DNA from 4 places in the Glutamicibacter sp. NPDC088483 genome. Region 4 is predicted to be linked to each of the others. Evidence: riboswitches for the same ligand, from Rfam matches in the RefSeq annotation. Region 4 holds a riboswitch; each other region holds the start of a gene.
What was found. A riboswitch is a leader RNA that binds a small molecule or an ion and turns the genes downstream of it on or off. The one in region 4 is predicted to bind thiamine pyrophosphate.
Positions count from the first base shown of each region.

Region 1: another riboswitch for thiamine pyrophosphate. It lies ahead of thiO (glycine oxidase ThiO); the one in region 4 lies ahead of ACIP6G_RS03670 (ECF transporter S component).
Region 2: another riboswitch for thiamine pyrophosphate. It lies ahead of thiM (hydroxyethylthiazole kinase); the one in region 4 lies ahead of ACIP6G_RS03670 (ECF transporter S component).
Region 3: another riboswitch for thiamine pyrophosphate. It lies ahead of thiC (phosphomethylpyrimidine synthase ThiC); the one in region 4 lies ahead of ACIP6G_RS03670 (ECF transporter S component).

Region 1 covers NZ_JBIVMP010000001.1:421,604-428,920, reverse strand. Annotated here, with positions in the region: gene ACIP6G_RS02030 (lysoplasmalogenase) at 1-403, shown strand, start outside; gene ACIP6G_RS02025 (alpha/beta fold hydrolase) at 394-1,188, shown strand; gene ACIP6G_RS02020 (GNAT family N-acetyltransferase) at 1,310-1,744, shown strand; gene ACIP6G_RS02015 (OsmC family protein) at 1,776-2,207, shown strand; gene ACIP6G_RS02010 (mechanosensitive ion channel) at 2,502-3,722, shown strand; gene ACIP6G_RS02005 (GNAT family N-acetyltransferase) at 3,805-4,764, opposite strand; TPP riboswitch at 4,844-4,948, shown strand; gene thiO (glycine oxidase ThiO) at 4,946-6,043, shown strand; gene thiS (sulfur carrier protein ThiS) at 6,070-6,315, shown strand; gene ACIP6G_RS01990 (thiazole synthase) at 6,318-7,139, shown strand; gene moeB (molybdopterin-synthase adenylyltransferase MoeB) at 7,136-7,317, shown strand, end outside.
Region 2 covers NZ_JBIVMP010000004.1:30,528-37,844, reverse strand. Annotated here, with positions in the region: gene ACIP6G_RS09285 (sugar porter family MFS transporter) at 1-1,038, opposite strand, end outside; gene ACIP6G_RS09280 (uracil-xanthine permease family protein) at 1,254-2,537, opposite strand; gene thiD (bifunctional hydroxymethylpyrimidine kinase/phosphomethylpyrimidine kinase) at 2,565-3,989, opposite strand; gene thiE (thiamine phosphate synthase) at 3,986-4,627, opposite strand; gene thiM (hydroxyethylthiazole kinase) at 4,620-5,414, opposite strand; TPP riboswitch at 5,404-5,498, opposite strand; gene ACIP6G_RS09260 (GntR family transcriptional regulator) at 5,533-5,901, opposite strand; gene ACIP6G_RS09255 (hypothetical protein) at 5,898-7,235, opposite strand; gene ACIP6G_RS09250 (hypothetical protein) at 7,222-7,317, shown strand, end outside.
Region 3 covers NZ_JBIVMP010000001.1:602,164-609,480, forward strand. Annotated here, with positions in the region: gene ACIP6G_RS02925 (MFS transporter) at 1-1,125, opposite strand, end outside; gene ACIP6G_RS02930 (MaoC family dehydratase) at 1,128-1,568, opposite strand; gene ACIP6G_RS02935 (MaoC family dehydratase N-terminal domain-containing protein) at 1,571-2,017, opposite strand; gene ACIP6G_RS02940 (hypothetical protein) at 2,119-2,394, opposite strand; gene ACIP6G_RS02945 (DUF2797 domain-containing protein) at 2,482-3,423, opposite strand; gene ACIP6G_RS02950 (GTP pyrophosphokinase family protein) at 3,665-4,441, shown strand; tRNA gene ACIP6G_RS02955 (tRNA-Met) at 4,524-4,600, opposite strand; tRNA gene ACIP6G_RS02960 (tRNA-Thr) at 4,648-4,719, opposite strand; tRNA gene ACIP6G_RS02965 (tRNA-Thr) at 5,253-5,324, shown strand; TPP riboswitch at 5,597-5,704, shown strand; gene thiC (phosphomethylpyrimidine synthase ThiC) at 5,701-7,317, shown strand, end outside.
Region 4 covers NZ_JBIVMP010000001.1:754,973-762,289, reverse strand. Annotated here, with positions in the region: gene ACIP6G_RS03705 (Na+/H+ antiporter subunit A) at 1-185, shown strand, start outside; gene ACIP6G_RS03700 (Na(+)/H(+) antiporter subunit C) at 182-631, shown strand; gene ACIP6G_RS03695 (Na+/H+ antiporter subunit D) at 628-2,229, shown strand; gene ACIP6G_RS03690 (Na+/H+ antiporter subunit E) at 2,238-2,867, shown strand; gene ACIP6G_RS03685 (monovalent cation/H+ antiporter complex subunit F) at 2,869-3,135, shown strand; gene mnhG (monovalent cation/H(+) antiporter subunit G) at 3,135-3,539, shown strand; gene ACIP6G_RS03675 (DUF4235 domain-containing protein) at 3,596-3,847, opposite strand; TPP riboswitch at 3,923-4,045, shown strand; gene ACIP6G_RS03670 (ECF transporter S component) at 4,111-4,719, shown strand; gene ACIP6G_RS03665 (ATP-binding cassette domain-containing protein) at 4,716-7,043, shown strand; gene ACIP6G_RS03660 (aminodeoxychorismate lyase) at 7,040-7,317, opposite strand, start outside.

The DNA of each region.
Region 1 (7,317 bases), 330 kb from region 4:
ATTCCTGGTTGCGCAGTTCTTCTACATCGCCGCTCTGGCAAGATACTGGAAATCTTCGATACTGCGCCATTGGTGGATGCCGCTTCCTTATCTTGCCGCATTTGCCCTGCTGCTGGTCCTCTGCTCACCCGGTGCGGGAGTGCTGCTCGCCCCGGTGATCATCTATGGCTTGGCATTGATGATGATGGCCATCCTCAGTACCGGGCTGGGTCCGATCGCAGGCTTCGGCGGCGCAATATTCTTCCTCTCCGATTCCTTGATCGCGCTGCGCTCATTTGCGGATATCGATGTCCCCGGAATGGGATTCTGGATTATGCTCACCTACGTAGCTGGCCAATGGATGATCAGCTACGCTGCGAGCCAGCGCGAGGCACAGGAGAAGAGCACGGTGAAATGCGAGTAGCCCCAAAGAGCAGGATCCCGTTGTTCATGGTGCATGGCAACGGGGTAGACCACCGTATCCTCAAGCCGCTGGAAGCAGAGCTGGCCAACGCGCAGATCTTCGACTTGCACTACATCGACTTGCCCGGCTTCGGAACCTGTCCACCGCTAGGGAACCCCGGGGGACTGCCAGAACTTGCAAACTGGTTGGAGGAACTGATCAGGCAAACCGCGGGAGAGGGCCCGTTCGCACTGCTGGGGAACTCTCTTGGCGCCTTGCTCTGCCAGGAGATGGCCGACAGGTTTCCCGGCCAGGCCCAAGGACTATTCCTCCTGGCCCCAGTGGTCTTTCCCGATGCCGCGCGGCGCACTGTGCCCGAAGCGCAGGTAGTCGTAGAGGATCCCGGGCTGCTGGCCCGGATAGATCCCCGCCAAGCACAGCAATTCTCCGATATTGCCGTGGTGCAATCGCAGCAGGCGTGGCAGAGCTTCGCGCAGTGGGTGCTGCCCGGGCTGGACTGCGCGAACTTGCGCTCCATGGCCAAGCTATCCAAGCGCTACTTCCTGGATCCTCTGCCCGTGGAGCGTAAACGCCAGCTGGATATTCCGGTAACCATCCTGTGCGGGAAACAAGACCACATCACCGGATACCGGGATCCCGAGCAGCTATCGCGCCGGTACCCCTCGATGAGAATCCGCGTGCTTGATTCTGCAGGGCATAACGTGCACCTTGAGCAGCCCGAGCAGGCCGCGGCCGAATTGCGGGACTGGGCCCACCGCACGGGCCGCATGAACGAGCCGGCTTGAGCCGGGGAAAAACCGCATGCTGGTGTGCCGCAACGATCCATGAAAACTTGAGGAATCGCTGGCACCCGGCTACATTTCGAATCAGCAAGTACGGATTCGCTTGAGCATGAAGGAATATGGCATGGAAGAGACTCTCCTGCTGCGCGAGCTGTCGAGCGTGGATGAAGTGCCTGACCTGCTCGACATTTGGCGCAGTTCGGTGGAACGCCGGGGAGACTTCCTCTCGGCTGCTGATATTGATGCGGTGGCCGTCGCCCTGGAAGCTGTCTATAGCCAATCGGTCTCAGTCAGGATTGCCCAGCATGGTCGACGCATTGTTGGCTTTGCGGCATGGAGCAGTACACGCATCGAACTGCTCTGGGTGAGGCACACTGATCGCCAGAAGGGTGTGGGCCGCATCCTGCTGGATGAAATCATCGCCAGCATTCCCGGGATCAGCGTTCATCTCGATTGCCAGCGCCAGCCTGCCATTGCGTTCTTTGGCGACTGCGGATTCGTGCCTGTGCCCGGGGAATCTGCATCGTCGCCGCAACGAGTCGTATTGCGCCACGTGTAGTCTTCAGCCTGGATCGTGGCACGATAGTTTCATGAGTGAAAATAGCCGTGAGATCCGTGAAGTCAGCATCGAACGCGTCGAGGCACGCAAGTACAGGGCCACCAGCCTCGAATCGGGAGCCAGCCTAGAATTCGGCCAGGGCAAAGGATTGCTAACCCCGGTGGAGTTGCTGCTTGCTGCCATCGCAGGATGTTCCGCAATTGATGTTGATGTGGTGACCACCAGGAGAAGCGAGCCTGAGAAATTCGAAGTCAAAGCGGGCGGCTACAAGGTCTCTGAGAACTCGGCGAGCCGGATGGAGGACATCCATCTTGGTTTCGATTTGAAGTTCCCCGATACCGAGGAAGGCCGCAAGGCAGCCAGCATGGTGGAGCGCATCGTCAAGCTTTCGCATGACAAATACTGCACCGTCTCCCGCACCGTTGAACTGGGCGCTTCCGTGCGGAGCGAAGTCATCAACTAGGTAGCGGGACTTCCGGCAATTCCCGGATTAATAAAGGTCAATGGCTGAATCCGCAATAGCTTTCATGGCAATTCACGGGTTTGGACGCAACCGCGAACTTTCTAACATTGCGTGGATCAGTTGTCGGCAGGGTCTTATTGTTCGGAATTCGTTGAATACATCGGGATATAGTCAGCTTTTCGCAATTCGAGCTGTGAAAGTCCAATGATTCAAGCTGGGAGCATGGGTCTTTGCCCTAGTCAGCGGAGAACCTTCATCGTAGGGTCGGACTGTCCCTACGTTGAAGGAGCAGCAATGCAGTCTGAGAACGTTTTAGACAATATCGACTGGGCGTCGATGCTACAAAAGGTTGGCATCGCGCTAATCATCCTCATCATTACGTGGCTAGTTGCACGCATAATTCGTTGGGCTGCCGCCAAACTGGTGAACAGGGTGAAGTTCCTGCAAAAGCAGGGCAATGACGGAGAACAAATAGGCCAATCCCTAGGCAAGGTCGCGGGGTTGATTGTCTGGCTCTTCGGCCTCGTGGCAATCCTGCAGGTCTTCGCTCTATCCGAAGTGCTATCGCCGGTGCAAGGCATGCTCGGCGGCGTCATGGCCTTCATCCCCAACCTCATCGGTGCGGGCTTCATCTTCTTCATTGGCTACGTCATCGCGAATATCGTTCGCCAGCTGCTGAGGACCGGTTTGGGAACTGTCGATTTTAGCGGACTGGTCCGCAAGGTCACCCCAGGCAACGAACTAGTAGATGAAGTTCAGTCTCGCGAATCCCAAGCGAAGATCGTTGACATCATTGCCAACATCGTCTTCGCCTTGATCCTGCTAGTCGTCGCAATATCAGCCCTGCAGGTTCTGGGCATCGCGGCAATTTCGGTACCTGCCCAGCAGATGCTGCAGCTGGTCTTCACCGCAATCCCGCAGGTCATCATGGCCTTGGCGCTCTTGGCCGTGGGTATCCTGATTGCCAAGTTCGTCGGGCAGCTACTTGAATCCACCCTCCACGGCGTGGGTACCGACACTGTTGTTGCCCAGTGGGGCGTAGTTCCCGAGGGCAAGAGCGCTTCGGGAATCATCGCTGGCATCGTCAAGATTGCTATCGTGCTGTTCTTCGGTGTGATGGCGGCCCAGATGCTGAACTTCCCAGCGATCACCAATATCCTCAATGAGATCCTGGCCTTGGGCGGCAAGATCCTCTTCGGCGCAGCAATTATCGCCGCAGGTTTCGTCATCGCCAATGTGATTGGCCGCTTCTTGGGTGACACTACTGCTTCGAAGATCATCCGCTACACGGCAATTGCGCTGTTCGTGGCGATGGGCCTGAAGTACATGGGTATCGCCGATTCGATCATCAACATGGCCTTCGGCGCAATCGTCATTGGCGCAGCATTGGCAGCGGCTCTGGCCTTTGGCCTCGGCGGTCGTGATGCTGCGGCCCGCACGCTGAAAAAGATGGAGGCCCAACAGGCCACCAATGGCCCGGACTCGACGCCACCGGCATCGAACCCAGGCATCTAACCACGCATCACAAAACCTGAGGGACAGATAAGAAGTCGCGGAATCCAAAACCGGATTCCGCGACTTTTTGATGCCCGCCAAGCTACTGTTGCGTGCCCCACGGCAAGGGCATGACCGCAGAGCCGCCATCGGTACGCAACCGCGCGTAGGTGTGCACATCGATGCGTTCTCCGGCAACCAGGAATTTGCCCCGCTCGACACCTTCGTGCAGGAAGCCGTTGCTTTCTGCCACATGCTTCGACCCGGGATTATTTGCCCGCAAGCCCAGCTCCAAGCGGTACAGTCCCAGCTCGTCGAACAGGTAATCCACCAAGGTTGCCACGGCGCGGGTGGCCAGCCACCGGCCCCGGTAATTCTGGTTCATCCAATACCAAATCCACGCGTTCCGATTGGCCGGGTCGACCGTACCGCACACCAGTCCCACCAGCCGATCCCGATATGCGACGGCCATCGCCTGCTGGCGTTCCCCGGCCTCCAGCAGTGCGCGCACATACGACTCAGCCTTTTGCGGGGAATCGGCGTCGCCTTGGCGCAACATGTCGGGGTTCGAGGAGAATGCCTCGAAGACCGCTTCGGCATCCGAAAGGCGCAGCCGGCGCACCGAGAATTCACCGTCGGCATGCACGGTTTCCTTCGGTCCTGCAGATGGCTGCGGATGAGCGGTGGCCGTGCCCTGGTGGAAGAGCTGCTGCCAGCGGCCCTGCTCATGGATCCACAGTGAACTGCGTTCGCTGGGGGAACCGGAGAGCAGCTTCCAGCGCAGCAGCACCAGCTGGTCTGAAAGCTGGAGAGCCACCGGGCTTTCGACTTTCAACGCCCCGGCATCCCGTGCCGGCTCCTGGGCCAGCTGGGCAATGATGGCCTCGCGATCGTAGACTCGCCCGCTGGCTCCCACCTCGGCGAACCGAGGATGCAAGCGCCGCTGCAATTGCTCCTGGCTATGGCGTTGGCTGGATTCCAAGAGTTCTTGCTCCAACGAGATGATGGTGCTGGATAGCGCAGAACCTTGGGAAAGCACGATAGGGAAGTCATGGAATGCCATGTCAGCAAGTACATCACAGAAGATGACGGAACTGCGTTCAGTGAAGTTCGACTTTATGAGCTGCATCATGCTTATAATCGCTGTAATCCGCGGGAGCCTGATTCGACCAGGCTGAGAGGGCACCGAGCCGACCGCTACACCTGATGCGGGTCATGCCGCCGTAGGAAGGAAGCGTGCCCTTGTGCATGTCAACATTGTTGGCGCCGGGATAATCGGCCTGGCCGTCGCGTTCGAGCTGGAATCACGCGCACACACCGTCACCCTCATCGATCCGGCACCCGGCCAAGGTGCAAGCTACGCGGCAGCAGGAATGCTGGCCCCGGCAGCTGAAACGGTCTGGGGCAATGGCCCGTTGCACCAGCTGCTTGCCGCCTCGAATGCCGCCTATCCGCAGTTCATCGAGCGCATCGAATCGGCCACCGGGCAACGCCCGGACTACTTGCAGAACTCCACGCTCGTTGTCGCCGCAGAGCCTGCGGACCGCGAAGCCCTGCACGAGCTGGCCGAACTGCAGATATCCCTCGGCCTGTCAGCGCAAAAGCTGCTGCCCAGCCAAGCCCGCAAGCTCGAACCAGCCTTGGCCGCCAATATTGCTGGCGCGGTCCTGTGCCAAGATGACCACCAGGTCGACCCTCGATCCATCGTCAAGATCCTGTTGGAGCATATGCGTCCGCACCTGGTCGAGGAACGGGCGCAGGCACTGGTGACCGACGGGAAGCGGACCACCGCTGTGTGCACCGCATCGGGCCGAATCCTCGAAGCGGAGCAGACCATCGTGGCCACCGGTCTTGGCACCCTCGATGGCTTGAACGAACTTCCGCTGCGTCCGGTCTACGGGGACATCCTCCGGATCCAGGGACCAGCAGGCCCGCCGCTCATCACCCGCACCATCCGCGGCATCGTGCACCGGGAACAGGTGTATCTGGTGCCGAGAAGGGACGGCAGCCTCGTCCTTGGCGCCAGTGTCCGTGAAGACCGGCAACAAGCGGTGAACATTGGCGCGATGCACCTGCTGCTGGACAACGCGAGAAAGCTGGTCCCCGGCATCAGCGACTGCACGCTGAACGAGGCAACGGCCCGGGCACGTCCCGCCACGCCAGATGACCGGCCGCTGCTTGGACGCCTTGATCCAGGGCTGCTGCTCTGCACCGGGTACTCCCGGCACGGCGTGCTGCTGGCTCCGCTGGGCGCAACGCTCACTGCGGATCTCGCCCACGGCCACCAATCCCACCCCTTGCACCAAGCTGTGGATCCCCACCGCTTTGCCAACGCAACCTAGACCGCTCACCGAACGGAGCAGCAACCATGACAAGCATCGGCATCAATTTCAATTCACGGCAACTGAACCTGGACGAAGGAACCACCCTTCGCGAATTCATCAGCACGCAAATCGGCAAGGAACTGGACGCCAACTCGGTGGCCGCTGACGGCAGCAAGCTCGGAGTTGCCGCCGCCGTCAATGGCGCTGTCGTTCCACGCAGCGCCTGGAATAGCTATCTGCTGGCCGAAGGGCACAGCATTGAACTCGTTACCGCGGCCCAGGGAGGCTAGGCATGGAAACGCGCAACATCACCGAGCTGGACATCCACAGCGACCCATTCCAGATCGCCGGACGCACCTTGTCCTCGCGCTTGATCCTCGGCACCGGGGGAGCGAGTTCGCTGACCACCCTGGAAAGCGCCCTGCAGGCCTCCGGAACGGAGCTGACCACCGTGGCCATCCGCCACTTTTCGGCGGCCGGCGCAGGCAACGTGTATGAACTGCTGCAGCGCAACAACGTGATTGCGCTGCCCAACACCGCTGGATGCTTCACCGCCCGCGATGCGATCCTCACCGCGCACCTGGCCCGTGAAGCTCTGGAAACCAATTGGATCAAGCTCGAAGTCATTGCCGATGAGCACACGCTGCTGCCGGACCCGCTGGAACTGCATGCGGCCACCGAGCAACTAGTGGCCGACGGGTTCCAGGTCTTCGCCTATACCAATGATGATCCGGCACTTGCCCAGCGCCTGCAGGACGCCGGGGTTGCGGCAATCATGCCGGCCGGAGCGCCGATCGGCTCGGGCCTGGGGATCCTGAATCCGCACAATATTTCCACCATCGTCTCCCGCGCGCAGGTACCGGTGATCCTTGACGCCGGGGTGGGCACTGCCTCGGATGCGGCCCTGGCCATGGAGCTCGGCTGCGAGGCGGTGCTGCTGGCCAGCGCGGTGACCCGGGCGCACAACGCGCCGCTCATGGCCAGGGCCATGAAGGATGCCGTGCGTGCCGGGCGCGCCGCGCGGCTCGCTGGCCGGATCCCGCGCCGCGATACCGCACTGGCCTCCTCGCCGGCCGAAGGCATGATGCAAACCCTGGTCGGTGACTTCTCGTGAGCCGGGAAGCCTTGGTAGCACCCGGCGCGGAGCTGGAACCGGAAGAGCTGGCGCGCTACTCCCGGCACTTGTCCTTGCCCGGGGTGGGAGAAGAAGGGCAACGCCGCATTGCCAACGCCAAGGTGCTGGTTATCGGAGCTGGGGGCCTGGGCAGTCCCATTGCCAGCTACCTGGTCGC
Region 2 (7,317 bases), on a different contig from region 4:
CATGCCCAGCGACACGGTCATGATGGCCGAGCCGATGGTGAGCAGCAGCTTGCGTCCCAGCACGTCGATCAGCAGCACCGCCACGATCGTTGCCAGCACGTTGGTCGCCGAGGTGATCAGCGAAATCGTGAAGGAATCCGATTCGGCAAAGCCGACGGACTTCCACAGCGTCGTGGAGTAGTAGAAGATCACGTTGATGCCGACGAACTGCTGGAAGACCGAGAGCAGGATGCCGACCCACACCAGCGGGTGGAAGCCGAAGCGGCCCAGCAGGTCCTTGAAGACCTGGCGACGCTCGATGTGCACGGTGGAGCGGATCTCTTCGATCTTCTTTTCGGTATCCGTGCCGGCGTTCATGCCCATATCGCGGGTCAGCACGGTAGCTGCTTCAACGAAGCGGCCGCGCTCGACCAGGTAGCGGGGAGATTCGGGCAGGCGCAGCGAGAGCAGGCCGTAGAGCACTGCTGGAACCAGCAGCGACAGGTACATCCAGCGCCAGGCCGTCAGGCCGAACAAGCCGACGGCATCCGCCGAGCCCATGACGAAGACCAGCAGCGCGCTGACCAGGAAGGCCACGAAGATGCCCAGCACGATGGCCATCTGCTGCATGGTGCCCAGGCGTCCGCGATGCGCGGCCGGGGAGACCTCGGCAATGTAGGCAGGGGCGATCACCGAGGCGAAGCCCACGCCGATGCCGCCGACAATGCGCCAGATGATCAGGTCGGTTACGCCGAAGCACAGGCCGCAGCCGATGGCTGATGCTGCCAGGAGGATGGAGGCGAAGAGCATGGTGCGCACGCGTCCCACGCGTTCGGAGACCACACCCGCTATCCAGGCTCCCAGTGCTGCGCCGAGCAGGGCGCAGGAAACGGTGAATCCGATGGTTACCGCGTTGAGCCCGAATTCGTGCTCGACAGCGTCCACGGTGCCGTTAACGATTGATGAGTCATATCCGAAAACGAACCCACCCAATGCCGCCCCGAGGGCGATGAAGATGAGTCGCGCGGACAGTTTTCCGTCTGATGTAGTCGCAGTCACAATGAGCCATGCTATCGGATTCGAGAGCCGCGGAATCCCGATTTCCCGATTTTTTATGGGAGATCGATCACAAATTGGAAGGAGTCCTTACTTCAAGACCGGGGGAGGCCCAGTGCGTGTCGCCGCTTCATGACTGGCCAGCTCCCGAATTCTTGGCAAAAAAGCAGGCCGGCATTGCGAGTTCTCGCGATGCCGGCCTGCGGGGAATTTATTTGCTAGCTATCCGCAGGCTTCTGCGAGTCCGCCAAATCGTTGCCGCGCATCTTGGCGACGATACTCATCAGGTGGAAGACCACCAAGGTGGCGATCGAGCCCAGGGCGATGCCGCCCAGTTGGAGCTGGCCGAAGGCGATTTCCTTGGTCACTGCAATGGCGATGATCAGGCCGGTGCCGGCGGTCATCAAGTTGATCGGGTTGCCGAAATCGACCTTCGCCTCGATCCACAGGCGCGCGCCGACGATGCCGATCATGCCGTATAGCACGATGCCCAAGCCGCCGATCACGCCTTCTGGAATGGTGCCGATCAATGCGCCGAACTTCGGCAGGAAGGCCAGGGCCACGGCCACAATCGCAGCGATCCAGTAGGCCGCGGTCGAGTACACGCGCGAAGCGGCCATCACGCCGATGTTCTCGGCATAGGTGGTCGTGGCCGAACCGCCGCCGAAACCGGCGAGCACGCTGGCAGCGCCATCGGCCATCAGCGCACGGCCGTTGAACTTCGACAGGTCGCGATTGGTCATCACGCCCACGGTGCGCACATGGCCGATGTTCTCGGCGATCAGCACGAACACCGCAGGCAGGAACATCAGCGCAGTGTCGAAGTGGAAGGTCGGGGTGTGGAATTCTGGCAGTCCGATCCACTCCGCGGCAGCAACCGCCTTGAAGCTCACCTGCCCCTGGGCCAGTGCAACAAGGTAGCCGCAAAGAAGTCCCATGAGGATCGACAGCCGGCCCAGCAGGCCCTTGAACGCAACGGTCGCGACCACGGTAAAGATCACCGTGAGGAAAGTGGTCAGCGGGAACTCGGTCATGGGAACCAGCGTTGCGCTGGCCAAATTCAGGCCGATGAGCGCCACGATGGTGCCCATGACCACCGGCGGCATCAGGGCGTGGATCCAGCCGGTGCCGGTCTTCTGCACGATCAGCCCGACAACGAACAGCAAGGCCCCGGTCATCACGATGCCGCCCAGCGCGCCGGACATGCTGTGCGACTGGGTGGTCGAGAGCACCGGAGCAATCATCGCAAAGGACGAGCCGAGGTAGCTGGGCACCTTGTTCCTGGTCATCAGCAAGAAGATGACGGTGGCCAGGCCGGTGAACAGCAAGGTCGTGGTGACCGGGAAGCCGGTGATGGTTGGCACCAGGATGCTGGCGCCGAACATCGCCAGGATGTGCTGGGCTCCGATGGAAACGGTCTGCGGCCAATGCAGCCGCTCATCCGGGGCAACTACCTCACCTGGGGTGATGGTCCTGCCGTTGCCGTGAATGCTCCAACTCATGATTCCTCTTCCCGGGCCCTGCGGGTTTTAGGCCGTAGAGAAGTCTACTCGGTTCTCGTGCGCCTGCGCGAAGAAAGAGCGCTCATGTTCCGCCGAGCGGATGAAAGCGGCCTCCATGCTGGCCCGCAGCTGCGGATCTGCCTGCTCGAACGCCTGGCGGACCATTTCGATGGCCTGCTCGGTGGCGGAATCGAATTCCTCGGATGCATAGGTTTCCAGCCATTGCCGATAAGGATGCTCGGCATGGTTGGCTGCCGACAACCGCTTGCCGATGTCCTGGTACAGCCAGTAGCAAGGCAGGATCGCGGCAATCAGCTCCCCGTAGCTCTCCTGGCTGGCGGCCAGGTGGTTGGTGTAGTTCAGCGTGGTGGCGCTGGGCGTATCAGCGAACTCGTCCAGGTAGCTGCCGTGCAGCTGCAGCTCGCCATCGAGGATGCCGTTGGCGCCACGCGACCAGAAACGCTGGGCACCGAGATCCGGCGCCATCGAGCTGGCCAGCGAAAGCACCTTGGCATAGCGCAGCAGATACAGCGCATCCTGGGCGATGTAGTAGTGGAAGTCATCCCGGTCCAAGGTGCCCTCGGATAGCCGGGTGATGAAATCCAGCTGGTCGATTTCCTCGCGGATCGGCTGGATCTTCTGCCACCAGTCGCCCATGGGATCTGCCGTGCCGAAGAAGTCGATGAAGTGGTTGACCGGGCCGTGGCCGCTGCCCACCTGCAATTGGTCGGACGCTGCGATGGCCTTGGAGAGGTAGGACTTGGACTGCTCCAACGCGGCGATCCAATCTCCAGTGGCAGCGAAGCGGGTAGCCAGAGTGCTGGAAAGGGTGCAGCCGGTGCCGTGGGTGTTCCTGGTGGCATGGCGCGGTCCGTGCAGCTCCAGCTGCACCCCGCCCGCCGACACCAGGGCATCGGGGCAATCCGCCCCGGCCAGGTGCCCGCCCTTGGCCAGCACCAGCGTGTCGTGCTTGGCAGCCAGCCGCTGGGCCTGGCGCAGGGCTTCGTCCCAGGAAGGGGCCACAGGCTCGCGCAGCAAGCTGGCCAGCTCCAGCAGGTTCGGGGTAATCACCGTGGCGCGATCCAGCAGCGAATCAAGGGCCGATTCGTCGTCGAGCAGGCGATCCCCGCTGGTCGCCACCATGACCGGGTCCAGCACGACGGGGGCGTCAACAGTTTCCAGCCAGCTGGTGACTGCGCGGATCACCTCGGCGTTGGCCAGCATCCCGATCTTGATCGCATCGATGCGGATATCTGTACTCACGGCTTCGAGCTGCGCGAGGACGAAATCGCCGCTGATCGCCTGAACTCCGGATACCCCATGGGTGTTTTGCGCAGTCAAAGCGGTGATCACGCACATTCCGTAGCCGCCGTTGGCGGCAATGGCCTTCAGATCCGCTTGGATTCCGGCGCCGCCGGAAGGATCGGAGCCTGCGATGGATAGGATGTTCATTTCGAGGCCTCCCAGGCTGCGACCAGCTGCGCGCTGGCAAGTTGCGGATCTTCGGCGTTGCAGATGGCGCGGACCACGGCCAGGCCTGCGCCGCCGCCGGCGCGGATCGCGGCGGCATCGTCTTGGGTAATTGCGCCGATCGCTACGCAGGGCAGCTTGGCCAAGGCAGCGGCTCGCGCAAAGCCGTCCAGCCCCAGGGGAACAGGATGGTCTTTTTTCGTCGGAGTGGCGCGGATGGCTCCTACACCGAGGTAGTCGATCACCGAGGCGTCCTTGTTCGCCTGGGCCAATTGCTCATCGCTGGAAGCACTCAAGCCGATGATGCCCTCGCCAATGATCTGGCGAGCCAGCTGTACCGGCACATCTTTTTGCCCGATATGGATGCCGTTCACTGCTGCGCCAGCAGCCCGTGCCGCGAGGTAGACGTCAATGCGGTCATTGATCAGCAACTGGGCTTTGCCCTCGGTGAGCTTGGCAGCCGCGCAGGCCAGCTCGAAGAATTCCCGGGCGCTTTCATCCTTGGCGCGCAGCTGGATCCACCCGATCCCTCCGGCGACGGCGCCCTCGATAACTTCCAGGGTGCTGCGTGGGGTGCAGCTGGCAGTGTTGGCTACTAGATAAGCGCCGTAATTATGCATGGTTCAATTCCTCGTACTTCAAAGTTTTCAGTTCCCCGGGATCGGCAGCCGACAGCGCATCAAGGAAGGCAACTGCGAAGCTGCCCGGACCGGAGCTGCCAGCCAGGGCCTTTTCCGCGGCCAGGCCATAGAAACCGTGGGCTGCGATGGTGGCCTCGAACGGGTCATCGTGGACCGCAACCATTCCGGCGCAGACCGCGCCCAAGGCGCAGCCGCCACCTGTCATCCGGGTCAAGCCAATTCCGTTGGTATGCACCAAGACGGTACGCGTGGCGTCGATGATGGCGTCAGCCTGGCCGGAAATGGCCACTACGCAGTCGTTTTCCGTGGCCAGTTCGCGTCCCGCCGCCAAGGCGGCAGAAACCTCATCCAAGGCATCGACACCGCGCGAAGCAGATTGCCGGCCGGCCAGGGCCAGGATTTCCGAGGCGTTGCCGCGAATCAGGGTCGGGCGTTGCCGGACAATGCGCCGGGCAAACTCCGTGCGCACCGGAAGCGCTCCCACTGCCACTGGATCCAGGACCCAGGGGGTGCCTGCAGCGCTCGCCGACTGCACAGCTTCTTCCATGGCGGTCAGCTGTTCAGTGCTTGGAGTTCCCAAATTCACCAATACGGCTGAAGCTGCCTGCGCGAATGGGCCGGCCTCTCCGGGCAGATCCGTCATGGCCGGGGAAGCCCCGGATGCCAGCAAGACATTGGCGGTGAAATTGGATACGACGGTATTGGTCAGGCAAAAAACCAAAGGTGATTGTTGCCGGTATTTTTGGGCAACTGCATGCAAAGCCATGCGACATCCCTCCGCTAGCGTGAACTAGATCAGGTTCTACGGGTCTTATCTCAGTCGGTTGATCCGACACCCCGTGTCACTGCCATAGAGCGTACGCACAACCGGTTCCGAGGACAAGTTACTTACGCTCGCGCCGCGCCACCAAGGCCGTGAGCGTGGCCGCATCCACCTTCTGCGCGGCCGCCAACGCCCAGAGGTGATCCACGGCGGCCAGGAGATCTTCACTGGTATCCACCGGCTGCGGCCGCTCGTTGACCACTGTGCCGGCACGGCGTCGGGAGGTGATCAGCTCTTCGGCTTCCAGCTCCTTGTAGGCGCGCGCCACTGTACCGACAGCGACGCCGAGGTCCGTGGCCAGCGCACGCACAGTAGGCAGCTTGCTCCCCGAGGGCAGATCTCCCAAGGAGATCAGTGAAGCAATCTGCGAGCGGATCTGCTCATAGGGCGGGGTAGCTGCTTGGAGGTCAACACTGATCTGCGTGCTCATGAAGTAGCTGCCGGCTGATGTTCCCGCACGAAGGCGCTACCGGGGCGCTCTAGGAAAATGACTGCTGGGACAACGAAGATGAGCAATGCAAAGAGTCCCAGCCCGGCCGGGAATCCGTAGCCAATGAGCAGCATGGCTACCACTGCACTGGTGTTAACACGCATTGAACGCAGTTCCAGGACCTTGCGGTACCAGATTTCTTCAGCCGACGAGACAGCCCAGGGAATAATTGCCCGGCGGGAGAACCAGACGAATCCAAGATGGGTTGCCAGCAACAGCAGGATCAAGCCTGCAACCATTGTCTTGCCTGGAGGCACGAAGCCCCACAAATAGTCCAGCGGCGGATCGAGCAGAAAATAGGTGCTGGTGGCAAACAGCAAGCCAGCGGCGATGTAGGACCACAAGGGCAGGGGCGCGTGGTACTTGGGTGCTGTAGACGCCTGCCGGGCCACCGTGCTGACGTAGCTGAGATAAAGCGCATTGAGAACGGCATAGCTCAAAGCCGCACCGGCAAAGATCATTAAGATCCACGTAGTTCGCTCATTGGTAGGCATCTGGAGCTCGTCATCCAGTGGCAAGAATGACCAGCCGATTGCAACGCTGAGCAAGGTGAGTGCTGCAGTTACGTATTGCAAGGTGAATAGTTGATCACGCAAACGCGAGAAGGCGGTCCGTTCCCTGGTGGTGGATTGAGCTGAGAATGTAGAGCGCGGTCCCCAGAAGAGCAACGTGAGGGCTACCGCAAGGGCGCCATAGCTAACGAACTCGTACTGTCCATCCGGCGAATTAGCCTGCGAGTAATTGACCACCGACACGGTGAAGGCCAGCAAGACGATGCCGATATTGCGCATCAAGCGGTTGAGCCAGACCGTGCGCAACGCTTGGTTGTCTTCGACCGAGATGCCGGCCAAGGCAGGTTTTTTCAGGATAACTACGGTAATCACAGCCGCGGCCACGATGATCCCTGCCAGGGCCACGATGAATACCGGGAGCATCTGTGTGCCCGGCAACCGCCCATCATACGGACCCTCCGACGTGTATGAATAGATGCCGTCAAAATCAAAGGTCGTGAATTCCGAGGCCGGAACGCCAACGAGCCCTTCGACTTTGGACGCCGGCCACAGGGAGCCGACCGCGATCAGCAGCAAAAGCCCAACGAAAGCCCCTAGGGCCTTGGGAAACGGAGTTGTCAGGCTGCGGGCCTCTAATGAAGCGGTGCGCACTGGCTGGAGTTCCTTGGGCCAAGTGAACAAGCCGATGAGGTAAACCAGAAGAACCCAGATCCCCGGAGTGAGTGCTTCAGCGAGAGCCGAACCTGAATTGGGCTCGGTCATTGAAACGCGCCAGGTCTCAGACAAATCCCATGAGGTTGAAGCAAAGAATGCGATCAATGCGCACCAGAACGAGTGGGATCGG
Region 3 (7,317 bases), 150 kb from region 4:
GGAAATGGAACCCAAAGCAGGTAGCAGGCCGATGACTTCAGCCAGCAGTCCCAAAAGCGGCGGGCCACCGAGGAAGGCGCCGTAGCCGATGGTGGACACTACCGAGACGCGGGTCGCGGCATGAACAGGATCATCCGATGCCGCGCTCATGGCCAGCGGGAAGGTCAGGGCCACGCCCATGCCCCAGATGGCCAAGGCCACGAAGGCCAGCGGCAGGTTGTTGCCAAAGGCGAAGAGCAGTACCCCGACCAGGGCGCTGATGGCGCTGGCCCGGATCATGACGACACGGCCCAGGCGCAAGATCAGATCGCCGGACAGCAGCCGGGTCAGTGTCATGGCGGTAACGAAGACGCCGTAGCCGATGGCTCCGACGCCTTCCTTCGTGTGGTATCCATCCACCAGTGCCATGGCCACCCAGTCGCCGGCTGCGCCTTCAGCCAGGGCCATGCCCAGAACCAGAACGCCCAAGAGGACGGTCTGCGGTTCGGTCCATGCCTTCTTCAGCGAGGTCCCGCTGCTGGTGCGCGGGGTCCGGCTGTAGTCTTCTCCGTAGAATCGGGCACTGTAGAGCACGGTGAAGACGATAACCAGGCCCATGAAGCCGTAGTGGTACTGCAACGGGATCTGCAGTCGGGCACCTAGCGCACCAGCGCCGGCACCGATCACGGTGCCGATGGAGAAGAAACCGTGCAGGGCGGGCATGATGCTCTTGCCCAAGGCGCGTTCCATGGCCGCACCTTGGACATTGGAGGCGACATTCCATGATGCGGTCCCCAGGCCCTGGGCGAAGAGGAAGATGCCGCAGATCAGGGCGCTGCCAAAGATTCCTGCGCCCACGCCTACAAGAATGAGTGAACAGCCGGCTATTGTCGCGGCGATGCGCATGACGCGGGTGGCCCCAAGGCGCAGAACCAGTTGTCCTGAGACCGAGACGGACAGGAAGGATCCTGCACTCATGCACAGCAGCAGCAGTCCAACGCTGGCGTGGTCCAGCTGCAGGGCATCACGCACTGCGGGCAAGCGCGAAACCAGGGCCGAGATCAGCAGGCCGCTGGCCAGGTAGGCGGCCATCAGCGCGTTGCGCCACTGGGTTACAGGCCTCTGCGCTTCACCGGGAAGTTGCATGCCTAGAGCTGCACCACGGCTTGGCACTTGAGCAGTACCTTGCTGTCATGGGCCGAGACTGCCAAATCGATGCGGGCGGTGCGGGCTTCGGAGTCCAAGGCGCCGACCTTGCCCTCCACCGAAATGGTGGTACCTTCGTGATTCGCCGGGTTGGTTCCTTCGGGATCTTCGACGACTACCGGCTTGGTGAAGCGGGTCTGGTAGTCGATGATGGCTCCCGGGTTGCCGACCCACTGGGAGACCAGGTCGATGACCGATCCCATGGTGAACATGCCGTGGGCGATCACCGATGGCAGTTCCACTTCCTTGGCGAAGCGCTCATTCCAGTGAATCGGGTTGAAGTCGCCCGAGGCACCTGCATAGCGGACGAGGTCCGCGCGGTTGACCTGCACCGTGTGCGAGCCAATGACCTGGCCCTTTTCGAGGCTTTCGAATTCAATCATGCTTAGTCCTCAGCTCGTACAAGTAGCGATGAAACGGTGGTTGCGATCTTCTCGCCAGCCACGGTGGTTATTTCCGCGCGGGTGGTGATCATGGCACCGGCACCCATTTCACGGACCTGGTCCACGTAGAGCTCGGCAAGCAGTTCATCGCCGGCAACGATTGGACGGTGATGGGTGAAGCGCTGGTCGGCGTGCACCACGCGGGAGAAGTCGATGCCACTGGCCGGGTCGGCAATCAGCTGCGCGTCAGCGCGCTGGGCGATGATGATCGCGAAGGTCGGAGGGGCAACGACATCGCTATAGCCCAGCTCGCGAGCGGCCTGCACATCGTAGTGCGCCTGGTTGGCGGCCTTGGTGGCCTTGGCGAATTCGCGGATCTTTTCGCGGCCTACCTGGTAGGACTCGCCGGCAGGGTAGATGCGCCCTACCAGGTCGGGGTTGATGCCCATGGATTCTCCTGAACGTTGTTGGAAGTGGCCAGGCGAGGCTGCCGCCGGATACGGGACCCGGGCGCAGCCAAGCGGTCACACGGTGGAATTCTTGCGGAGCCCTAGTCCTGCCCGTCCGCCGGGCGCTTCTTGGCTCGAGGGGCCGCCAGGCCATTGGCAATACGCCACTGGCGCGCATCCCTGGCGCGGACAACCAGTCCGGCGATGTGGCAGAGCATGCCGATGACCATGATGCCGATTGCTGTGTAGACCGTTGGCAGCGATGGAATGTTGGCGCCGATGATGGCCAAGATGATGCCTGCGCCCATGATGCCCATGGCAGCGAAGACGAGCTTCTTATAGCGTGATGAGGCCGATTCCCAAGGAGTGTTGGTCATGGTTCAAGTCTAGTTCAGCTCCGGCTGTGTCCGCTCATTGAGGCCGGGGCATTTCCCCGTGACTCCCCCGACAACGCTGGGCCTGATTCAGAACAGGGCGGATTGCTCTTCCCTGAAATCTCCGAAGTTCTCCACGATGGCGACCTCGCGGGTCTTCAACTCGGCGGCATCCAGCAGGCGCACGGTGGTGCCTTCGCCGCTGTCTGCGAGGATGCTTTGCCCCAGCACGCCGCGGATGCGCAGATTCACGGTGTTCCCGCCCAGTGCCGCATTCCAGGCATGCAGCGCATGGGTATCCCAGGCGTCAACGACCGGGCGGGCGAAGGCCGGTTGTTTCCATAGCTCGTCGCGCAGCTGCACGCCGTAGGTCTCCAGGCCCCGCTGGGCGCCAAGGAAGACCCGGGTCCGGCTTGCCGCTTCGGAGTTGATCTGGTCCAGCTGGGCGTAGTCCAGTTCCCAGCTGGCCAGTCCCTTGATCTTGGACTTCTGCCGGACTTGCTGGCTCAGGCCCACGTGTTCAGTGACCAGGTCTTCGAGCACTCGAATAGCGGCGCCATCAGCGGCGCGGGCAACATAGCGGGCAATGACCGCTCCCTGCTGCGCCAAGCGAGTCCATTTGCTATGGGTCGAGGTGGTACCGACCTTGGTCGCCCCATGGGCGAAGCTTGCGACATACAAGAAGTGCGGCTGCTCCAGGTACTTGCGCATGCCCTCCGGGGCTTCGCCGGTCTTGTGGAAATGATGCATGAACTTTGAATGATCCAGCCGGCGGCAGCGTTCGCACTGGGTTCCGGTACGCAGCGCTTTGTTCTTCGGGCAAGGCAAGGTGTTGCGAGAGCCATCGCTGTTCATCGTGATGTAGCCCAGGCAGAATTTCAGTTCGCCGATGCGCAGGCTTAGTGAACGGTTGGCTTCCAGGTATTCGGTGCTCCATTTTTCCGCTTGCCGAAGCCGGAGCATGGGGGCGCATTCATGCTCTGAGAAGCTGATGCCGTGGCAGAGCTGCCGGTGGTCGCTGGCGAATTCCATCGATGCCTTCCTCGAAGTTACCTCTTTAACGATAGTTCACCGGACATGGCTAGCTCCTGCAAGGCAGGTTGGCCGGCGCCTGCAGCCCGAAAGTTTGCTGGACGAATTCCCGATTCGTTCTGGCCTAATTCCTAGGAGATGCCCTTAAGCTGGAACTGCACCGGAACCGTACCGCGGGCCGGGCCATGATCTGCTGAGGTGATCCAGGATTTCTGTCCCATTTGATGACAAGACTCGTGCAGTGGCCATCGCAGCTGCCGAGACCGCCCCTTCGCCGGCCGAGCTGCAGCGATTGACGCAGGCTTTCCGCCATGATTTCCAGCGTTTCATGATGGAGTACCAGTTTGCGGTGGACGAGGTGCTGACCAAGGTCTCGATCTTGCGTGAAGAGTTCTTGTATTTGCACAATTACAATCCAATTGAGCACGTCACTTCCCGGGTGAAAACTCCGGAGAGCATCATGCGCAAGGTCTCCCGCCGGAACATCTCCCCGTCCCTGCCTGCCATTCGCGAGAACATCAGCGACATTGCCGGCGTGCGCATTACCTGCAGTTTCGTCAAGGACATCTACAAGGTTCTGAACACGCTAACCTCGCAGAATGACCTGAAGGTCCTCCAAATCAAGGACTACATCAAGAACCCGAAGCCCAACGGCTATAAAAGTGTCCATGCGATCGTGCAGATCCCGGTCTACTTATCCGATGGCCCGGTCGATGTCGTGGTGGAGCTGCAGATCCGTACCATTGCCCAGGATTTCTGGGCAAGCCTGGAACATAAGATCTTCTACAAGTACGAGGGCGAAGTTCCAGAACATCTAGTGCAAGAGCTTGCCGACGCGGCGGCCATGGCGACGAAACTCGACATGCAGATGCAGCGCTTGCATACCGAAGTCCACGGCCATGATGCCAATCAGGCACCGAGCCAAGAGGCGGATTTCGATACGACAGCGATCCAGGGGCTGCTGTCGCTGGCTCAGCAAGCCAAGGACGGGAACCAGGAGAAGGACTTGGATCACTAGCCGTTCATGCCCTCGAAGGACAATGCTGCTTCGGGGCCGGAAACCAAAAAAGATCCTCGGCCGAGGCCGAGGATCTTTGATTTGGTAGCGGCGCCGGGACTCGATCCCGGGACCTCACGATTATGAGTCGTGCGCTCTAACCAGCTGAGCTACGCCGCCACAAGTGAGAAGCAATCCAGTAGAAGCCAAGAATGCTTCTCACTCAGAGCCCCCTGCCGGAATCGATCCGGCGACCTCGTTCTTACCAAGAACGCGCTCTACCACTGAGCTAAGGGGGCAACGAGTAAATACTCTACACGGATTTCCCGGCAAAGAAAAATCGGCGGATCACCCCGGAAAAGACCCGGAAAATTCTGTAAAACCACTAGTCAATGGCTATTTATCCCCTCACTCGCCACCCCGGGGACGAAGGGTGGGACAAAAAGTGCCCTGGTGACGATGCTCACGGGAGTGCTCCTCGTGGTCAATCGCGGATTTGCCCGGGTGCGCAGGATAGAATCCCGCGGATTCTTCCCGGTGGCCAAGCATCGAATTACTCCGCTTGGAATTTCGGAACGCTGCCACCTTTTCCCGCTCCAGAACCCGTGACCGAGCGGCACTTGGGCAACACCCGATCCACCCTGGCACGCAGGCACGGCTCCAGCGGCCGGCAGTTGGATCCCAGGCCGCGAACCGGGGTGCTGGAAACCGCCAGGAAGGCAACAGCTCCTTGCCGCCCATTCCGGTCTTGAGTAGGAATATTGTGACCTCAGCAACAAATTCCCGACGGATTTTGCAAACCTCAAAAACCTGTGTAAAGTATTTACCTGTTGCCCCCTTAGCTCAGTGGTAGAGCGCGTTCTTGGTAAGAACGAGGTCGCCGGATCGATTCCGGCAGGGGGCTCGAAATAAGAGAGGCAATCTGGTTCCAGATTGCCTCTCTTTTCGTTTATCCCGCAGATGCCGTGTAGCCACTGCGAGCATGGCCCAGGGCACACCCAAGCTGCAGCACCGGCTACCGGCTGCTTCTTGCGCCCCGGATTCCAGGTGCCCCCGGCAAGAGTCTCCGGCCAATGAAAAGCATCTTGGCCCGCCACAGCCGGCCCTTCCCACTTCCTTGATGTCAGGCCCTGACCACTGGGTTTGCGTTTAACCCTCGCAAGCGTGCTAAGTTGTTCGCGACCACACGGGTGCCCTGGCAAGGGCTGAGATCGGGCTATCGCCGTCCGCGACCGTTGAACCTGTCCGGGTAATGCCGGCGAAGGAAGTGAGTTTCCCCAGTGGAACAAATTGAACAGCACCCTGCCCACACCCTTGCCTACCGTGAATCTGCGGGAATTTCTGTTCCCGTCACGCAGATCCAATTGGCAGACTCCCCCAATGGACAGTCCAACGAGCCGCTGGCTGTATATCGCACCAGCGGACCGGGAAGCGAGCCCACCCAAGGCCTGCAACCCTTCCGCGAGCGGTGGATCCTGGAACGCGGGGACGTGGAAACCTATGCAGGCCGCGAACGCAACCTGCACGACGACGGACGCTCAGCGGTCCGCCGCGGCACGGCCAGCGCGGAATGGGCCGGACGCTCAGCCCCGCCGCTGCAGGCCGTTGACGGAGCCCGCGTGACGCAAATGCACTATGCGCGTGCCGGGATCATCACCCCGGAAATGCGCTATGTGGCCCTGCGCGAGGAATGCGATGTCGAGCTGGTGCGCAGCGAGCTCGCGGCCGGGCGAGCCATCATCCCGGCGAACATCAACCACCCGGAATCCGAGCCGATGATCATCGGCAAGGCGTTCCTGGTCAAGATCAATGCGAATATCGGCAACTCGGCGGTGACCAGCTCCATCGCAGAAGAAGTCTCCAAGCTCCAGTGGGCGGCCAAATGGGGCGCGGACACGGTTATGGACCTGTCCACCGGAGATGACATCCACACCACCCGCGAGTGGATCATCCGCAACTCCCCGGTCCCCATCGGCACCGTGCCGATCTACCAGGCGTTGGAGAAGGTCAACGGCGAAGCCAACGAACTGACCTGGGAGATCTTCCGCGACACCGTCATTGAGCAGTGCGAGCAGGGCGTGGACTACATGACCATCCACGCCGGGGTGCTGCTGCGCTACATCCCGCTGACTGCCAACCGGGTCACCGGCATGGTCTCGCGTGGCGGGTCCATCATGGCCGGCTGGTGCTTGGCGCACCACCAGGAGAATTTCCTCTACACCCACTTCGATCAGCTGTGCGAGATCTTCGCGCAGTACGACGTGGCCTTCTCGCTGGGCGACGGGCTGCGCCCGGGTTCCATCGCAGATGCGAACGACGCCGCCCAGTTCGCCGAGCTGGACACCCTGGCCGAGCTGACCAAGCGCGCCTGGAAGTACGATGTGCAGGTGATGGTCGAAGGCCCGGGGCATATCCCGTTCCATCTGGTGCGCGAGAATGTGGAACGCCAACAGCAGCTGTGCGATGGGGCGCCGTTCTATACCCTGGGCCCGCTGGTCACCGACATCGCCCCGGGCTACGACCACATCACCAGCGCCATTGGCGCCACGGAGATCGCACGGTACGGGACCGCGATGCTCTGCTACGTCACTCCCAAGGAGCATCTGGGACTGCCCAACCGGGATGATGTGAAGACCGGGGTGATCACCTACAAGATCGCTGCGCACGCCGCCGATCTGGCCAAGGGCCACCCGGGCGCCACAGCGCGGGATGATGCGCTGAGCAAGGCGCGCTTCGAATTCCGCTGGAATGACCAGTTCGCGTTGTCCCTTGACCCGGTCACCGCACAGGAATTCCATGATGAGACCTTGCCGGCCGAGCCGGCCAAGACCGCCCACTTCTGCTCCATGTGCGGGCCGAAGTTCTGCTCCATGCGCATCTCCCAGGATATCCGCGAC
Region 4 (7,317 bases):
TCTTCGGAGACCACAAGTTCGTCACCTCGACCATTTTCGACATTGGAGTGTACCTGGTGGTTCTGGGCCTCGTGCAGGATGTACTGCGCTCGCTGGGCAGTGAAATTGATTCGCTGTCCGAAGGCCGCAGCCCAGTGGATCGCCATGATGCGATCCAGGCCTCGCGGACGGGAGTTGGACGATGAGCGTGAACATCACCTTCCTGGTAGTCACCGGCGTGCTGCTGGCGGCCGGCTTCTACCTGGTGCTCGAACGCACCCTGACCCGGGTGCTGCTGGGCATCATGCTGCTGGGCAACGGCATCAACCTGCTGATCCTCACCAGCGGCGGGCGCAAGGGCGCGGCGCCGTTGTTCAAGCCGGATGCGGCGGCCGACTCGTACTCGGACCCGCTGCCGCAGGCCCTGATCCTCACCGCCATTGTGATCACCTTCGCGGTGACCGCCTTCCTGCTGGCGATGATCTACCGGTCCTGGACCCTGACCAGCGCTGATGAGCTCACCGATGACACCGAAGATATCAAGGTGTCCCAGAAGACCGCCTACGACGAGGAAGAAGACTCGCCAGTGGCCGAGGATACGACCGAATTCGTCGATGAAGAAGGACGCCCAGTGCGCGAGGGGGAAGAGTGAATTTCCTGGATCTAGCCCCTTTGGCCGTGGTGCTGCCGATCTTCGGCGCCGGGGCAGCCTTCCTGGCCCGCCGCCAGGTCCGCCTGCAGCGCCTGATCACCATCGGCATCCTGTGCCTGACCCTGGTGCTCGAAGCGGGAATGCTCGCCGCCGTATGGGGCGGGGAAAGCTATGCCATCCATATTGGCGGCTGGGAGTCGCCCTTCGGCATCGCCCTGATGGTCGACGGGTTCAGCGCCTTCATGCTGCTGGTCTCCACCGTCGTCTCGCTGGCTGTGCTGCTCTTCGCCACCAGCCAGGGCCTGGCCGACGGGGACGAGCCCGGACCGGTGTCGATATTCCACCCGGCGTACCTGATCCTGCTGGCCGGAGTGTCCAACGCCTTCCTGGCCGCTGACCTTTTCAACCTGTACGTCGGATTCGAAATCCTGCTCACCGCCAGCTACGTGCTGCTGACCTTGGGCGGTACCGCCGAGCGCATCCGCGCCGGTACCACCTATGTGGTGGTTTCCGTGGTTTCCTCGGTGATCTTCCTGATGGCCATCGCGATGACCTATGCGGCCACGGGCACGGTGAACATGGCTGACCTGGCGGTGAAGCTGCCCGAACTGGGCCAGGGCCCGCAGCTGATCTTGCATGTGCTGCTGCTGATCGCTTTCGGCATCAAGGCCGCGGTCTTCCCGCTGTCCCTGTGGCTGCCGGACTCCTACCCGACCGCACCGGCCCCGGTGACCGCGGTGTTCGCCGGGTTGCTGACCAAGGTGGGCGTCTACGCGATCGTCCGCACCGAAACCCTGCTCTTCCCGGGCGGCTCGGTCAATGCCGGACTGCTGGTGGTGGCCGCGCTGACCATGGTCATCGGTATCCTCGGTGCACTGGCGCAGACGGACTTCAAGCGCATGCTTTCCTTCACGCTCACCAGCCACATCGGCTACCTGATCTTCGGCGTGGCCGTGGGCGGGCCGCTGGCCATCGCCGCGACCATCTACTACGTGGGCCACCACATCATCGTGCAGACTTCGCTGTTCATGGTGGCGGGACTGATCGAACGCCGTGCCGGCAGCTCGAATGTCACCCGGCTCGGCTCGCTGGCCAAGCTTTCCCCGGCATTGGCCCTGCTCTTCTTCATCCCGGCCATCAATCTGGGCGGCATCCCGCCGTTCTCCGGATTCCTGGGCAAATTCGGGCTATTGCATGCGGCCGCGCAGGATGCCGATCCGCTGACCTGGGTCGTGATCGGCGCCGGATTGCTGACCAGCCTGCTGACCTTGATGGCGATCATCCGCGTGTGGGCCCGTGTGTTCTGGCGCCGTGCCGCTGATGCCGAGGTGCCCAACCAGGACCTGGTGGCCGAAGCGACGCAGGTCGCCGACGAGACGTTGGCCGGCGGCGCGCAGAACCCCCGCTTGGGGTTGAAACTGGCCAAGCAGCTGGAAGCCGACTCCTTGCCGTGGGGCATGCGCTACGCCACCGGTTCGCTGGTGCTTGCGGGCATCGCCCTGACCGTCTTTGCCGGGCCGATCTTCGAATTCTGCGAGCGGGTGGCTGCGGAACTGATCGCCCGCGAACCGTATATCAGCTCGATCTTGCCATTCTGATTGGAGGGATGATGCCGAATAAGAACTTTGAACCGCGTGACCAGCGCATTGACGATGCGCTGGATACCTCCGGTGTGCGCCACCGCGCGACACTCAAGCAGGAATGGCCGCTGCTTCTGCTGCTGCTCTTCGTCTGGGGTGCTCTCTGGCAGGACTTCTCCCTGGGGAACATGGTCTTCGGCGTGATCATCGCGCTGCTGATCGTGAACCTGTTCCCGCTGCCGCCGGTGGTCCTTTCGGGCCGGATCAATGCCTGGTACTGCCTGAAGCTGTTCATCTGGTTCCTCGGACAGGTCTTCGCGGCCAGCGTCCACGTGGCCTGGCTGGCGCTGGTCCGCGGGAAGCGCACCCGCAGCGCGGTCATTGCGGTCCCGCTGCGCACCGACTCGGACCTGATCGTGATGACCGTGGGCCACGTGCTCACGCTGATCCCGGGCTCCTTCGTGATCGACGTGGACCGCAGCTCGTCGACGCTGTACCTGCACTACGTCGATATCGAGTCGCCTGCGGACGTGGAGAAGGCGCGTGCCGGCATCCGGGACATCGAACGCCGGCTGATCATGGCTATTGGCAGCCGAGACGAGTACGAAGCGATCAAGAGCGAATGCGGACCGAACTTTGATGCGAGGAAGGGGTAACATGCTGGATATCGTCATTTGGATCTGCGGCATCATGCTCGGGCTCGGTGCTGTCGCTTGCCTGGTCCGTGTTGCCAAGGGGCCGTCAATCCTTGACCGGGTGCTGGCCCTGGACGTGATGCTGCTGATCATCTCCGCCGCGCTGTGCCTGGAAATGGTGCTGCACAAGCACACCGACTACTTGCTGTTCGTCGTGGCCGCCTGCATGCTCGGATTCATCGGTTCGGTGACCGTCTCTCGCTTCGTTTCGGATCAGAGGAACGCCTAATGGAACTCTTCCTCGATGTCCTCGTTGCCGTCCTGCTGATCCTTGGCTGCCTGATGTCATTGATCGCGGGCATCGGCTTGCTGACCTTCCCGGACATGCTCACCCGCATGCATGCAGCGACCAAACCGCAGGTGCTCGGTTTCCTGCTGATTTTCGCTGGGCTGGCCATTTACCTGCGCAGCTGGGCTGTGGTCCCGGTACTCGTGCTGGCCTGGGGAATGCAGCTATTGACCGCACCGGTTTCGGCCCACATGATTGGCCGTTCCGGCTACCGGACCAAGCACGCTGCCAAGGAAACCCTGTTCTCCGATGAGCTGAGCCACGTGGTCAACAAGGTCAACGGAACACCGCCGACCGGAACCACCCCGGTTTCCAAGACCGGATCGCCAGACGAACAAGATTGAGAAAAAGCGGGAGCCGCCCCTCTGGGCGGCTCCCGCTTTTGGCTCAACGCCGAAGCTTACTTGGTGAACTTGGCAACAACCTTGTTGGCGCTGCGATCAGCCACGGTCTGCAGGATTGCTGCGACCAGGGCCGAAACGACTGCGAAGCCCAAGGCACGGCGGAAAGAAGCTTCCGCTGCTTCCTCAGTGCCCTTGCGTGGTGCTTTGCTGCCGGTTGCCTTCAACCAAAGGAAATCAACCAGCTTGCCGCCGAGCATGCCAGCGCCAACGGTGATACCGGTAGTGGCAAGTTTCTGCACTTTATCCATTTTTTCCTCGCGATCAAGCTCTTGACATATCGTTCCTCTGCCCAGCATACCTGCGGTATGGTGGGGGAGCAGTAATTATTCCGACAGGGGAGCGTCAGACTTTTAAAAAAAGTCGCAAGACGCTGAGAGTGCGATAGATCGCAGACCCTCGAACCTGCCCCGGCTAGTACCGGCGAAGGAAGTCGAGCATCTCGGATGCGGATAGGCGCGGCAGTATGCCCTCATTCCGTCCATCTCCCCTCCTTTCCACAGGAGGACCAGCAATGAACGAAACAGTTTCGAAGCAGCGTACCGGCTGGCGTGTAGTTGATATCGTCGTCGCCTCGGTGATCGCCGTCGCTTCAGGGGTTATTTTCTGGGCGTGGAGTGCCGGCTATGGCCTGTTCTCACTCGCCTTTGCGGCTTTCCCGCCAGCCACCGCGCTGCTCACCGGCATGTGGCTCTTCCCGGCGGTGCTCGGCGCACTGATCATCCGCAAGCCAGGCGCCGCAATCTACTGCGAGCTGCTGGCCGCCGTAGTTGAAGCGCTGCTGGGCTCGCACTACGGCTTGACCGTACTGATCTCCGGCCTGGTCCAGGGCCTGGGTGCAGAGCTGGTCTTCGCAGCATTCCGCTACCGCAAGTGGAACCTGGGCGTGGCGCTGCTGGCCGGCTTGTTCGCCGGCTTGTTCGCCGGCATTTCCGAGGCCTACATCCTGGCCTACTATGTTGAGTACACCGCCGGAATGAAGATCTTCCACGTGATCGCCACCGGTATTTCCGGCGTAGTCGTCGCAGGGCTGCTGTCCTGGTTGGCCACGCGTGGACTGGCGAAGACCGGTGCATTGAGCGCCCTGCCGAGCCGGCGTGCGCACCTGGAAAGCGCAAAATGAGTTCCTTTGCCAATTCCGGCGCAGCCTCGCTGACCCAGCGCGGTGCCGCCATCACCGCAACGGGGTTCGGCTGGCAGCACTCCGAGAGGAAGAATCCTGCCATCTCGGGACTGGACCTTGTGATCCACGCCGGTGAGAAGGTGCTGCTGGTCGGTCCATCGGGCGCCGGCAAGTCAACCTTGCTGCACGCGATGGCCGGGTTGCTGGAAGCGGATGAGGACGATCAGGTCGCTGGCCGGCTGCTCATAGATGGCAGCGATGCCTTCATCCGGAGCCACCCGGTGGGCTTGATGCAGCAAGACCCGGAAACCCAGGTAGTGCAAAGCAGGGTCGCCGATGACGTGGCCTTTGGCGCCGAGAACCTCGGAATGGATCCCGAACTGATCCGCCAGCGGATCCCCGAAGTGCTGGACGCTGTGGGTCTGGGTGCGCTGTCCTTCGAGCACCGCACCCAGCAACTTTCCGGCGGGCAGAAACAGCGGTTGGCCTTGGCCGGCATTCTGGCCATGGAACCCAGCGTCATGCTGCTCGATGAACCGACTGCCAATGTGGACCCGCAGAGCATTGAGCTCTTGCGCGATGCGGTGCTGAACGCCGCGCGGCTTTCCGGTGCCACGCTGGTCGTCGTGGAACACCGGATTGAAGCCTGGGCGCAGCATGTGGACCGGGTTATCGTGCTGCAGCCCGGTGGGGGAGTCGCGCACGATCTGGACCCGCAGCAGCTGTACACCGATGAAACGGTGCGCGAGGAGCTGGCTGCTGCCGGGCTGTGGATTCCAGGCTACTTCCCGCAGGTGGCCCGGGCAACGAACGGTGCCGGTGCCACGCTGCTGGAAGCGCAGCAGCTGGTATCCGCCCGCACCGCCACGGCACCGCGCACCCAAGCGGTGGACGTGAATGTGCAAGCGGGCACCGCGACGGTGATTCGCGGCGAGAATGGCGCTGGAAAGTCGACGCTGGCCTTGACCTTGGGCGGATTGCTCGTCCCGGCCGACGGCGGGTTGGCGGCCACCGCGCAACTGGCCGACGGTCTGGGCAACTCCCCGTTTGCCTGGAAGGCCGGTGCATTGATTGGGCGGATCGGTTCGGTGTTCCAGGAACCCGAACACCAATTCGTGACCCAGAGCGTTCGGGAAGAGCTGGCTTTCGCTCCCAGCCGCGCGCAGGCCAGCAGCGCCGATGCGCCGAAATACGAGCCGGCCCAGGTCCAAGCGCGCGTGGACGCGTTGCTGGAACGCTTGGGCCTGGCGCATTTGGCAGACGCGAACCCGTTCACTCTCTCCGGGGGCGAGAAGCGGCGCTTGTCCGTGGCCACTGTTCTGGCCGCATCCCCCCAGGTGCTGATCCTCGACGAACCGACCTTCGGGCAGGATGCGAATACGTGGAGGGAACTGGCCGGGCTGCTGGTTGAGGAATTGCAGCAGGGCACCGCGATCATTGCTGTGACCCACGACGATCACTTTGCCTCGGTGCTCAAAGCAAGGAACCTGGTGCTCACTGCCGGCACCCCGGAAGCTGGTACCCCGCGACAGGGGCCGGTGCTTGATGCGCCGGTAGGGCATAGCTGGTTGGCGAAGATCAATCCGCTGGCCAAGCTCGGTGCGGTGGCTGCGGCAACACTGCCGTTGATCACCACCTTGGATTGGGTTTCGGCGCTGGTCGTGATCGTGGCGACCGTGGTGTTCTTCCCCCTGGCAGGGCTGAGCCCGCTGAAATTCCTCAAGCGCGCGTGGCCACTGCTGATTGCCGGAATCCTTGCGGCGTGGGGCATCGCCTTGGTGGGCCAGGATAGCGGCACGGTCTACGCCCAATTCGGCGCCTTCAGCATCACCGAGGGATCGGTGGCCGGGGGCATTGCCACCGGACTGCGCGCTTTCGCGCTGGCCATCCCGTGCATCTTGCTGCTGGCCACCACGAATCCAAGCGATTTGGGCGGGGCGCTGTCTCAGCAGCTGAAGGTACCCCACCGGTTTGTGCTCGGGGCCTTGGCCGGCATGCGATTGCTCGGGTTGATGGTGGAAGAATTCACCACGCTCACGCTGGCCCGGCGCGCTCGCGGTGTCGGGAACTTCGGCACCGTGGGCCAACGCATCAAGGCAACCCTGGGTCAGGTGCTGGCCTTGCTGGTGCAAGCGATTCGCCGCGCCGGACGGTTGGCCACCACGATGGAGGCCAAGGGGTTCGGCACGGCCAAGCGCACATGGATTCGCACGGCCACCTTCACCTGGCGTGATGGCATGGTGCTGGCCACGGGGATCCTGTTTGGCACGGCCGCAATGGCTGCGGCCGTGCTGGCAGGGACCTACAACTTGGTGTGGTCCTAGCGGATTGCTTCGCTCAGGGCGCTGAGCTCTTCATGGAGCTCAGCGTCCAGGCGCAACGGCTTGGCATCGATGGTGCGCACCGGGGTCAGCAGGCGGATGGAGGAAACCAGCCACACGCCATCGGCCTGATACAGGTCTTCCGGGCGCAACGGGCCGTAGCCCAGCTCCCAGCCATCCTGGGCCGCAGCGTCGAAAATGGCGCTTTGCGTGGTGCCTGGCAGGATGCCGGTTTCAAGCATCGGGGTCAGCAGCCGCTTGGTCTCGCCATCGCGCT